DNA from 3 places in the Streptomyces sp. NPDC102259 genome. Region 3 is predicted to be linked to each of the others. Evidence: riboswitches for the same ligand, from Rfam matches in the RefSeq annotation. Region 3 holds a riboswitch; each other region holds the start of a gene.

The links. Region 3 has a riboswitch for S-adenosylmethionine ahead of thrC (threonine synthase). Riboswitches for the same ligand answer to the same signal wherever they lie in the genome.
Region 1: it holds a riboswitch for S-adenosylmethionine, as region 3 does, so the genes downstream of both, ACIRPU_RS33060 (putative leader peptide) here and thrC (threonine synthase) in region 3, are expected to answer to the same signal.
Region 2: it holds a riboswitch for S-adenosylmethionine, as region 3 does, so the genes downstream of both, ACIRPU_RS32095 (aminotransferase class V-fold PLP-dependent enzyme) here and thrC (threonine synthase) in region 3, are expected to answer to the same signal.

The regions. Positions count from the first base shown of each region.
Region 1 is NZ_JBIWMA010000019.1:35,389-38,657, reverse strand. It holds gene ACIRPU_RS33065 (ABC transporter substrate-binding protein) at 1-826, opposite strand, end outside; gene ACIRPU_RS33060 (putative leader peptide) at 1,030-1,146, opposite strand; SAM riboswitch class IV at 1,181-1,290, opposite strand; gene ACIRPU_RS33055 (SAM-dependent methyltransferase) at 1,446-2,261, opposite strand; gene ACIRPU_RS33050 (PP2C family protein-serine/threonine phosphatase) at 2,462-3,269, opposite strand, start outside.
Region 2 is NZ_JBIWMA010000018.1:7,703-10,971, forward strand. It holds gene trpD (anthranilate phosphoribosyltransferase) at 124-1,188, shown strand; SAM riboswitch class IV at 1,369-1,485, shown strand; gene ACIRPU_RS32095 (aminotransferase class V-fold PLP-dependent enzyme) at 1,666-3,027, shown strand; gene ACIRPU_RS32100 (Lrp/AsnC family transcriptional regulator) at 3,060-3,269, opposite strand, start outside.
Region 3 is NZ_JBIWMA010000008.1:200,478-203,746, reverse strand. It holds gene ACIRPU_RS20700 (glucosyl-3-phosphoglycerate synthase) at 1-944, opposite strand, end outside; SAM riboswitch class I at 1,114-1,279, shown strand; gene thrC (threonine synthase) at 1,295-2,611, shown strand; gene ACIRPU_RS20690 (ubiquitin-like small modifier protein 1) at 2,746-3,021, shown strand.

The DNA.
Region 1 (3,269 bases), on a different contig from region 3:
CCCTGCCGACGCTGCCGATCGCGTCCACCTGGCCGGACTGGAGGCTGCCGGTGCGCACGCCCGCCTCGGGCACCACCTTGAACACCACCTTGTCCAGGTACGCCTCGCCCTGCTTGGTCCACAGCGAGGAACCCCAGGCGTATTCGGCGCGCTTGGTCAGGGTGATCGACTGGTTCTGCACATAGCCGTCCAGCACGAACGGCCCGGATCCGACCACTCCCTTGCTGCACTTCTCCTGCGGGGTCCTGCGCACGCTCGCCGACGACTCGATCCCCAGCGAGTGGGTGGCCGTGGCCTGGAGGAACTGCGCGTTGGGCAGCTTGAACCTGACCCGCACCGTGAGCGCGTCCACTGCGGTGGTGCTCTCCACACCGCTCAGGTATCCCTGGGCGAGAGTGCCGAGGGCGCCCAGCTTCGGCACCGCGTCGAAGTTGTCCTTGACCACCTGCGCGGTCAGCGGCGTCCCGTCGCTGAAGGTGACACCCGATCTCAGGTGGAACGTGAACGTCGTGGTGTCCGAGCTGATGTCCCAGCTCTTCGCGAGCCACGGCACGATCTTGCCGGTCTTGGGGTCCTGGTCGGTCAGCGAGTCCACGACCTGGCGCAGTGAGTAGATGGTGTCGTTGCTGCCCACCTGCTGCGGATCCACGCAGCCGGCGTCGGAACCCACCGCGAAGGTCAGGGTGCCACCGGACTTCGGGCGACCGCCCTCGCCGCTCGAACTGCCGCTGCCGCTCGACGAGCAGGCGGTGAGCAGAAGGCTGCCGGTCACGAGTGCGGCGAGCGCCGCCCACCGGGGGGTACGGGAATCCGGATGCGCTGTCACGGGATGGTTCTCCTACTCCAAGGTCACCGCGCACAGGCCGGTGCGGAATGAGGCCATGGCGATGCGCGGAGGGTGCCGCCCCGCGCGGGGCGGCACTGCTCAGAACTGTTCAGGGGGAGGGGACGCCGACGACGTGTCGAGGCCGAGGGCGATGACGGCGTGACCGCGCTGTGGCGAGGGTCAGCCTGCGAGGTGGGGCGTGATCAGCCCTGACACAGACAGCTGGCGGAACGCCGCAGGTCGATGTGGCGGCGGCGCGAGAATCCGGAGAACAGCGCCGCGGTCGCGATCGAGGCACTCAGGTTGCCGCTGTGCCGCACGCTGGTCCTCCCCGTCTCAGGCCCCTGAACCGGGGCCACGCGCTTGCGGGGTCGGTGATCCCGCCGGGCTTTCACCTGGAGCACCCCACCGCGGAGGAGGGTTGCCGGTCAGCTAGCCAGGGCTTGACGCTGACACTCAATGCCGGGGTCGATCTTACGGAGTACTGACATTATCCGTCAATATCGGTAGGAGAGTTGAACGAGTTGAACGGCTCCGCCGCACCGGCCGTGACGGCGGGTGCGGCGGAGTGTCATCGGCGCCGGCCGTCCGTCCGGTGCGGCGGAGCCGGTGTGGACGGCTACGGCTTGCGGGCGAGGCCGCCGTGCTCGGCGATGACGTCCGGGGCGGGGGAGGTCGCCTCCGGGCGCCACAGGGGGACCGGGACGACCCCGGGCTCCAGGAGCTCCAGGCCGTCGAAGTACGCCGTGATCTCGTCGACGGAGCGCAGGTTGTACGGGACGGCGCCGCTTTCGTTGTAGGCGTCCTGGGCCGCTTCGAAGACCGGGTCGATGCCCCGCGAGCCGTCGTTGATGGAGAGATGGCTGCCGGAGGGCAGGGCCGCCATCAGAGTGGTCACGATGGAGCGGGCCTGGTCGTAGTCGGCGACGTGGCCCAGGATGTTGCTGAGGATGAGCGCGGTGGGACGGCTGAGGTCCAGTGTCTCGGCGGCGCTCGCCAGGATGCGCTCCGGGTCCAGCACGTCGGCGTCGACATAGGAGGTCGCGCCCTCCGCGGTGGAGTAGAGGAGGGCGCGGGCGTGGGCCAGGACCAGCGGGTCGTTGTCCACGTAGACGATCCGGGTCTCCGGGGCGAGACGCTGGGCGACCTCATGGGTGTTCTCGGCCGTCGGCAGGCCGGTGCCGACGTCCAGGAACTGCCGGATGCCCGCCTCGGCGACCAGGTAGGTGATGTTGCGGCGCAGGAACGCGCGGCTGCTGCGGGCGATGGTGACGATGCCGGGGAAGACGGCGGTGTAGGCGTCGCCGGCCTCCTCGTCGACGGGGTAGTTGTCCTTCCCGCCCAGCCAGTAGTTCCAGATACGGGCCGAGTGCGGCACCGAGGTGTCGATCTTCTGAGGTGCCGCTGAACCGGGCGTGGTCACATGGTCGGTCATGAGGGGCGTCCGTCTTTCGGCCGAGGCGTGGGCAGTTCGAGCCACAACTTACGTCCCAACGACCCCGGCACGTACACCCGTTCACATTTTCGGTCGGTTCGAACAGTGTCCGCACAGGGAAATCCCGGTTCACGTCCCCTCGGAGGCCATGACGGACTGAGCGGGCGCGGGCACCCGGCACGTCGGCCGGTCCCGGCGACTCAGCACCCGGCAGGGGTCAGTTCGGCCAGCAGCAGGGTGCGGTCGTCGGCTCCGGCCGCGCCGGAAGGAGCGTGCAGGAGCCGACGGCACAGGGACGGCAGCGCGTCCTGCTCGTCGCCGTCCGCGGGCTCGGCGGCGGCCGCCGCGTCCACGGTGCGCGCGAGGCGGGTGATCTCCTGGTCGATGTCGGCGTCGCGGGACTCGACCAGACCGTCGCTGTAGAGCACCAGCAGGGCCGGATCCGGCACGCTCAGCACGGTCTCCTCGTAGCTGCCCGCCCCGAGCCCCAGGGGCAGGCCCGCCCCGGTCAGCCGGACCGGGGCGGTACGGCCGTCCGGGCCGCGCAGCAACGGGGGAGGGTGGCCCGCCCCCACCAGGGTGCAGGTGCGCCGCCGGGCATCCCACTCGGCGTATATGCAGGTCGCGAAGGAGACGCCGGGGGAGTCCCCGGCGAGTGCGTCGAGCCGGCCGATGAGGTCGGCCGCGGGGATGTCGAGCGCCGCCAGGGTGCGGACGGCGGTGCGCAGCTGGATCATCGCGACGGCGGACTCCGGACCGTGCCCCATGGCGTCCCCGACGATCAGACTGACCCGGTCACCCGGCCGCTTCAGCACGTCGAACCAGTCACCGCCGACGAGGTTGCCCTGCCCGGCCGGCAGACAGCCGTGCGCGGTGCGGCAGCCGCCGAACTCCTGGGCCGTGCCGGGCGGCAGACTGTTGCGGATCGCCAGGGAGGTTCGCCGCTCGCGCTCGTAGCGGCGCGCGTTGTCGAGGGCCACGGCGGCCCGCGCGGCCAGTGCCTCCACC
Region 2 (3,269 bases), on a different contig from region 3:
CAGGAATGGGCCCCGTCCGGTCTTCGGACGGGGCCCTTTGCCGTGCCCACGGGCTGGATAGGGTGGGGTGGCACCTTGTGACGAGGCGCACCACGGCATACGACGACACACGCAGGAGCGGCTATGAGCGCTGTGACCCCCGCTGGAGGCGACACCGCGGCGGGCCGTTCCTGGCCCGAGGTGCTGAACGGTCTGCTGTACGGCCGTGACCAGGACGCCGACGCCACGTTCTGGGCGCTGGACCGGATCATGCGCGGCGAGGCGACCGACGCGCAGATCGCCGGGTTCGTGGTGGCGCTGCGGGCCAAGGGCGAGACCGTCGCGGAGATCAACGGGCTCGTCCGGGCGATGTACGAGCACGCCAACCTGATCGAGGTGCCCGGCCCGACCGTCGACATCGTCGGCACGGGCGGCGACGGCGCGAAGACGGTCAACATCTCCACGATGTCGGCGATCGTCGTGGCCGGTTCGGGTGCCACGGTCGTCAAGCACGGCAACCGGGCCGCGTCCTCCGCGTCCGGCGCCTCGGACGTCCTGGAGAAGCTCGGCGTCAACCTGGAACTGACCCCGCGGCGGGTGGCGGAGGTGGCCCAGGAGGCCGGGATCACCTTCTGCTTCGCGATCAAGTTCCACCCGGCGCTGCGTCATGTGGGCGCGGCGCGCGGCCAGTTGGGCATCCGCACGGTGTTCAACGTGCTCGGCCCGCTGACCAACCCGGCCAGGGTGCGGGCGCAGGCGGTCGGGGTCGCCGACCCGCGCATGGCGCCGGTGGTCGCGGGCGTCTTCGCCGAGCGCGGCAACTCGTCCCTGGTCTTCCGGGGGGACGACGGCCTCGACGAGCTGACCACGACGGCCACCTCCCATGTGTGGGTGGTCCGCGACGGCAAGGTCGCCGAGGAGACGTTCGACCCGCGTGACGTCGGGCTGGAGCTGGTCCCGGTCGAGGCCCTGCGGGGAGGGGACCCGTCGTACAACGCGGAGGTCGCCCGCCGCCTCCTGGAGGGCGAGACGGGCCCCGTGCGGGAAGCCGTGCTGCTGAACTCGGCGGCTGCGCTCGTGGCGCTCGAGCCGGGCGCCGGGACCCTCGCGGAGCAGCTGCGGGCCGGGATGGACAGGGCGGCGGAGTCGATCGACTCGGGCGCGGCCAAGCGGGCCCTGGAGCGCTGGGTGGCCGCCAGCAACGCCTAGGCGCTCCGCCGGCGGTGCCGCGAGGGCCCTCGGTCGTCCGCGGCGCCGTCGTGGCCGCTCGCGCCCACGCGGCGGAGCCGCACATGAGCCCCGCGCCCCTTCGGGGCTCCGCCCCGGGCCGTCCCGCGATCCGGACACGGGTTGCGGGGCGGCGATCACCTCACGTACGTTCCTGTATCAGGTCATGAGTGACAGTCATGAGGCCCCGGCCGACTGTCCGGCAACCCTCCGTCCGTGGCGGGGTGCCCCGGGTGAAGACCAGGCCGTAGGCAGCGAGGTCTACGGCAAGCGCGGACCCCTCGCACTCTTCTGAGTGAGCACCGCCAGGGGTCCTGGTCGTTCGAGGGAGTCTTCCGTGAGCAAGCGAATGCGATAGGGCGTAGAGCCCCGCCTCCGCATACCCCTTTCACCTTCCTCCGTGCTCGAGCCATGTCCGCTCGCACGGTGGTTCCCCCTTGCCTCTCACGGGAGTTCGCCATGTCTGTCTCCACCGCTGCCGCCGCCCGTACCGTTTGTGCGCAGCTGCCCGTTCTGGGACGGGATATCACGGTCCCGCTCGTGACGGGCGGCGAGGTCACCTACGCGGCGCTCGACTACGCGGCCAGCGCCCCCGCCCTCCAGCGCGTCTGGGACGACGTGGCGGCCTACGCCCCGTACTACGGCAGCGTCCACCGCGGCGCCGGCTACCTCTCGCAGCTGTCCACGGACCTCTTCGAGAACGCCCGCAGGACGGTGACCGAGTTCCTGGACTGCCGTCCCGACGACCAGCTCGTCTTCACCCGCTCGACGACGGACTCCCTGAACCTGCTGGCCCGGGCCCTCCCCGCCGACTGCCAGGTCTTCGTCTTCGAGACCGAGCACCATGCCTCGCTGCTGCCCTGGAAGGACGCCCGGGTCACCTACCTCAACGCCCCGCGCACTCCGCGCCAGGCCGTCGAGACGCTGGAGCGGGCCCTCGCCGAGCGTGACCCCCACGGCCCGGCCCTGGTCTGCGTCACCGGCGCCTCGAACGTCACCGGCGAGCTGTGGCCGGTACGCGAGCTGGCGACCGCCGCGCACGAGCACGGCGCCCGGATCGTCCTGGACGCGGCCCAGCTGGCCCCGCACCACCCGGTCTCCGTGCGGGAGCTCGACGTCGACTGGGTGGCCTTCTCCGGGCACAAGCTGTACGCGCCCTTCGGCTCCGGTGTGCTGGCCGGTCGCGCCGACTGGCTGGTGGCGGCCGACCCGTACCTCGCGGGCGGCGGCGCCAGCCGCAAGGTCACGCGGCGCGAGGACGGGGGAGTGGACGTGGAGTGGCACGAGAGCGCGGCCCGCCACGAGGCCGGCTCCCCGAACGTGATCGGCGCCTACTCCATCGCCTCGGCGTGCAAGGCCCTCACCGAGGCGGGCTTCGACAGCCTGGTCGCCCGGGAGGAGTACCTGATCGCGAAGGTGCGGGCCGGTCTGGCCGAGGTCCCGCAGGTGAGGGTGCTCTCCCTGTTCGGCGACGACGCCCCGCGGGTCGGCGTGATCTCCTTCGTCGTCGAGGGCTGGAACAGCTCCCACTTCGCCGCCGCCCTCTCCGCCGAGTACGGCATCGGCGTCCGCGACGGCCTTTTCTGCGCCCACCCCCTGGTCCGCACCCTGCTGGGCAGTGACCCCCAGACCCAGGGCGAGTGCGGCGCGCCCGAGGCGGCTCCCGGCGAGAAGTCCCTCAACGCGATCCGGGTGAGCTTCGGCGCGGGAACCCCGGACGAGCACGTGGAGCGCTTCGTGAACGCGGTGCGCGAGCTGGTCAGCGAGGGCGCGCAGTGGCAGTACCGGACGGAGGGCGGCCGCTGCGTGCCCGCCGTGTGAGCGACGGTCCGCCGGAGGCGGTGTTCAGCGGGTCAGGAGTCCAGCCCGATCGCGAACGCCGCCTCCAGGTCGTGCTGCGAGTAGGTGCGGAAGGCGACGTGCGTGTCCGTGCCCTCCACCCCGGGGATCTTGCTGATGCTGCCCGGGATGACCTCCGCCAGGTCCTCGTGCTCCTTGACCCGCACCATGGCGATCAGGTCGTACGTCCCGGTGACGGAGAAGACCTCGCTGACGGAGTCCAG
Region 3 (3,269 bases):
CACGCGACCTTGCGGGTCGCGTACTCCGCGATCTCCGCCATCGGCGGCCTTTCCTCGGTGTCCACGGAGTAGGTGCGCGGCTCGAAGCCGTCCGTGCTCCGTTCGAACTGGGTGAGGGACGGGCGGATCAGATGCCCGCGGGCCAGCCGGAGCTGGGCGGTGCGGTAGATGGCCGCCGCCATCCGGCCCAGCGCCTGGCCGTCCTGGTGACGGTGCTTGCGCACGCCGATGTCGACCTGGGCCAGGGCGTCGAGGCCCACCAGGTGCAGGGCGTCGACCAGCATGCCCAGTTCCACGCCGTAGCCGACGGGGAACGGCAGCTGCTCCAGCAGACTGCGGCGGGCCGCGTACTCCCCGCCGAGCGGCTGCACGAACCCGGCCAGCTGCGGCCAGTGCATGTTGAGCAGCGGGCGGGCCATGAGCTCGGTGACCCTCCCGCCCTGGCCGGCCGCGCCGCCCAGCGGACGGTCGTACATGCCCTTGACCAGGTCCACCCCGGGGTCGGTGAGCAGCGGGCCGACGATCCCCGAGACGAAGTCGGAGGAGAACTCCCTCAGATCGGCGTCGATGAAGCAGACGATGTCCCCGGTGGTGACCAGCAGGGAGCGCCACAGGACCTCGCCCTTGCCGGGCACGGCCGGTATGCGCGGCAGGATGTCGTCCCGGTGGACGACCCGCGCGCCGGCCGCCGCGGCCACCTCGGACGTACGGTCGGTCGATCCCGAGTCGACGACCACGATCTCGTCGACGAGCGGGACCTGGTGCATGAGGTCGTGACGGATGATCGCGACGATGTCGCCGACCGTCTCCTCCTCGTTCAGCGCGGGAAGGACGACGGACACCGACTGGTTCGTGGCGCGTTTCGCGGCCATGATCCTGTGGAGCGGACGATCGGTCACGGCCCAGGAGCGGGTGGCCAGCCAGCGCTCAGTTTCTTGAAGCACAGTCTGCGGCTCCTCACTGTCGTGATCACACCGGGTGCACAGGAGGTGACCGTGTGATCCATCTCGCGGTTCGGACGACTATCTCAACTGTCCTGGCCTTCGGTTACAGTCTTGAACAACGCGGATGACCATCGCATGTCCGAGGTCGCCCCCGTCCACAACTTCATACCGCTCATCCAGAGGGGCAGAGGGATACGGCCCGATGAAGCCCCGGCAACCCTCCAGCCGGTCTCGTGACGCTCACCGCTCCATGCGGTGATCGCTCCGCGAGGCTCCCGGCTCGGGAAGGTGCCAAATCCGTCTCACGGCGAAATGCGTCGTGAGGAAGATGAGGAAGGGCCTCGCCTCACATGGCTGCGCAGACTGTTGCAAGCACGACTGTTGCAAGCACCACCGACTCTACGACGTCCTCTGCCGTCGACCTCGGTCCGGCCGCGGCGTTGAACTGCCGCGAGTGCGGTCACCGCGTGCCCCTCGGCCCGGTCTTCGCCTGCGAAGAGTGTTTCGGCCCGCTCGAGATCGCGTATGACTTCTCCTCCTACGACACGGAGGAGCTCCGCAAGCGCATCGAGGCGGGACCCGCGAACATCTGGCGCTACGCGCCGCTGCTGCCCGTCCCGGCGGACGTGGCCGACAAGCCCAACATCAACCCCGGTTGGACCAAGCTCGTCCAGGCCGACAACCTCGCCCGCGAGCTGGGCGTCGACGCCGGCAAGCTCTTCGTCAAGGACGACTCCGGCAACCCGACGCACTCCTTCAAGGACCGCGTCGTCGCCCAGGCCATCGAGGCCGCCCGCGCGTTCGGCTTCACCACGCTCTCCTGCTCCTCCACGGGCAACCTGGCCGGTGCCGTCGGCGCCGCCGCCGCCCGGGCGGGCTTCCGGTCCTGTGTGTTCATCCCGCACGACCTGGAGCAGGGCAAGGTCGTCATGGCCGCGATCTACGGCGGCGAACTCGTCGGCATCGAGGGCAACTACGACGACGTCAACCGCTTCTGCTCCGAGCTCATCGGCGACTCGGCGGGCGAGGGCTGGGGCTTCGTCAACGTCAACCTGCGGCCGTACTACGCCGAGGGTTCCAAGACGCTGGCGTACGAGATCTGCGAGCAGCTCGGCTGGCGGCTGCCGGACCAGCTGGTCGTGCCGATCGCCTCCGGCTCGCAGCTGACGAAGATCGACAAGGGCCTCCAGGAGCTGATCAAGCTCGGGCTGGTCGAGGACAGGCCGTACAAGATCTTCGGCGCGCAGGCCGAGGGCTGCTCCCCGGTGTCCGTCGCCTACAAGGCCGGGCACGACGTGGTCCGCCCCCAGAAGCCGAACACCATCGCCAAGTCGCTGGCCATCGGCAACCCGGCTGACGGTCCGTACGTCCTCGACATCGCGCGGCGCACCGGTGGCGCGGTGGAGGACGTGAACGACGAGCAGATCGTCGACGCGATCAAGCTGCTGGCGCGGACCGAGGGGATCTTCGCGGAGACCGCCGGTGGGGTGACGGTGGGTGTGACGCGCAAGCTGATCGAGAACGGTCTTCTCGACCCGACCGGGACGACCGTCGTCCTCAATACGGGTGACGGACTGAAGACCCTGGACGCGGTGGCCGGCACCGGGCTGACCGCGACCATCCGTCCGAACCTCGACTCCTTCCGCGAGGCCGGCCTCGCGTCATGAGCGGGGCGCTCCGCTGTAAGACCGTATGTGTGCTGCGGGCCGGTGTGGGCCGGTCGCGCCCACGCGGCGGCAGCCGCACGATCCGCACGGCCCCGCGCCCCTGAGGCCGTCTACCCGACCGGAGATCACCAGACATGAGCGTCAACGTCCGCATCCCCACCATCCTGCGCACCTACACGGGCGGGCAGGCCGAGGTGAAGGCCGAGGGGGCGACCCTCGGTGAGGTCATCGCCGACCTGGAGAAGAACCACACCGGTATCGCCGCCCGGGTCCTGGACGACCAGGGCAAGCTGCGCCGGTTCGTCAACGTGTACGTGAACGACGACGACGTCCGCTTCGAGCAGGGTCTGGAGACGGCCACCCCGGACGGCGCCGGCGTCTCCATCATCCCGGCCGTGGCCGGCGGCTGACCGACGGTCAGTACCCACTGGTAGTAACCGTCGGTAACATCGATTACCGAGCGTTCATCGAATTGCCCTCTCCGCGATAGAAGCGGAGGGGGCAATTCAGTGTGGTTGAGCGCGGTACAGTTGGGGAAGCCGGTCCGGATCACCGGATCCGGAGCCTTTGATTTCTGCCCCGCGCCCGACAAGAAGCAGCCAATGTGTGCGCCTCTTTCGTGGCTTTTGCGGCTTATGTAGGGCCCGACTTGCCCTCA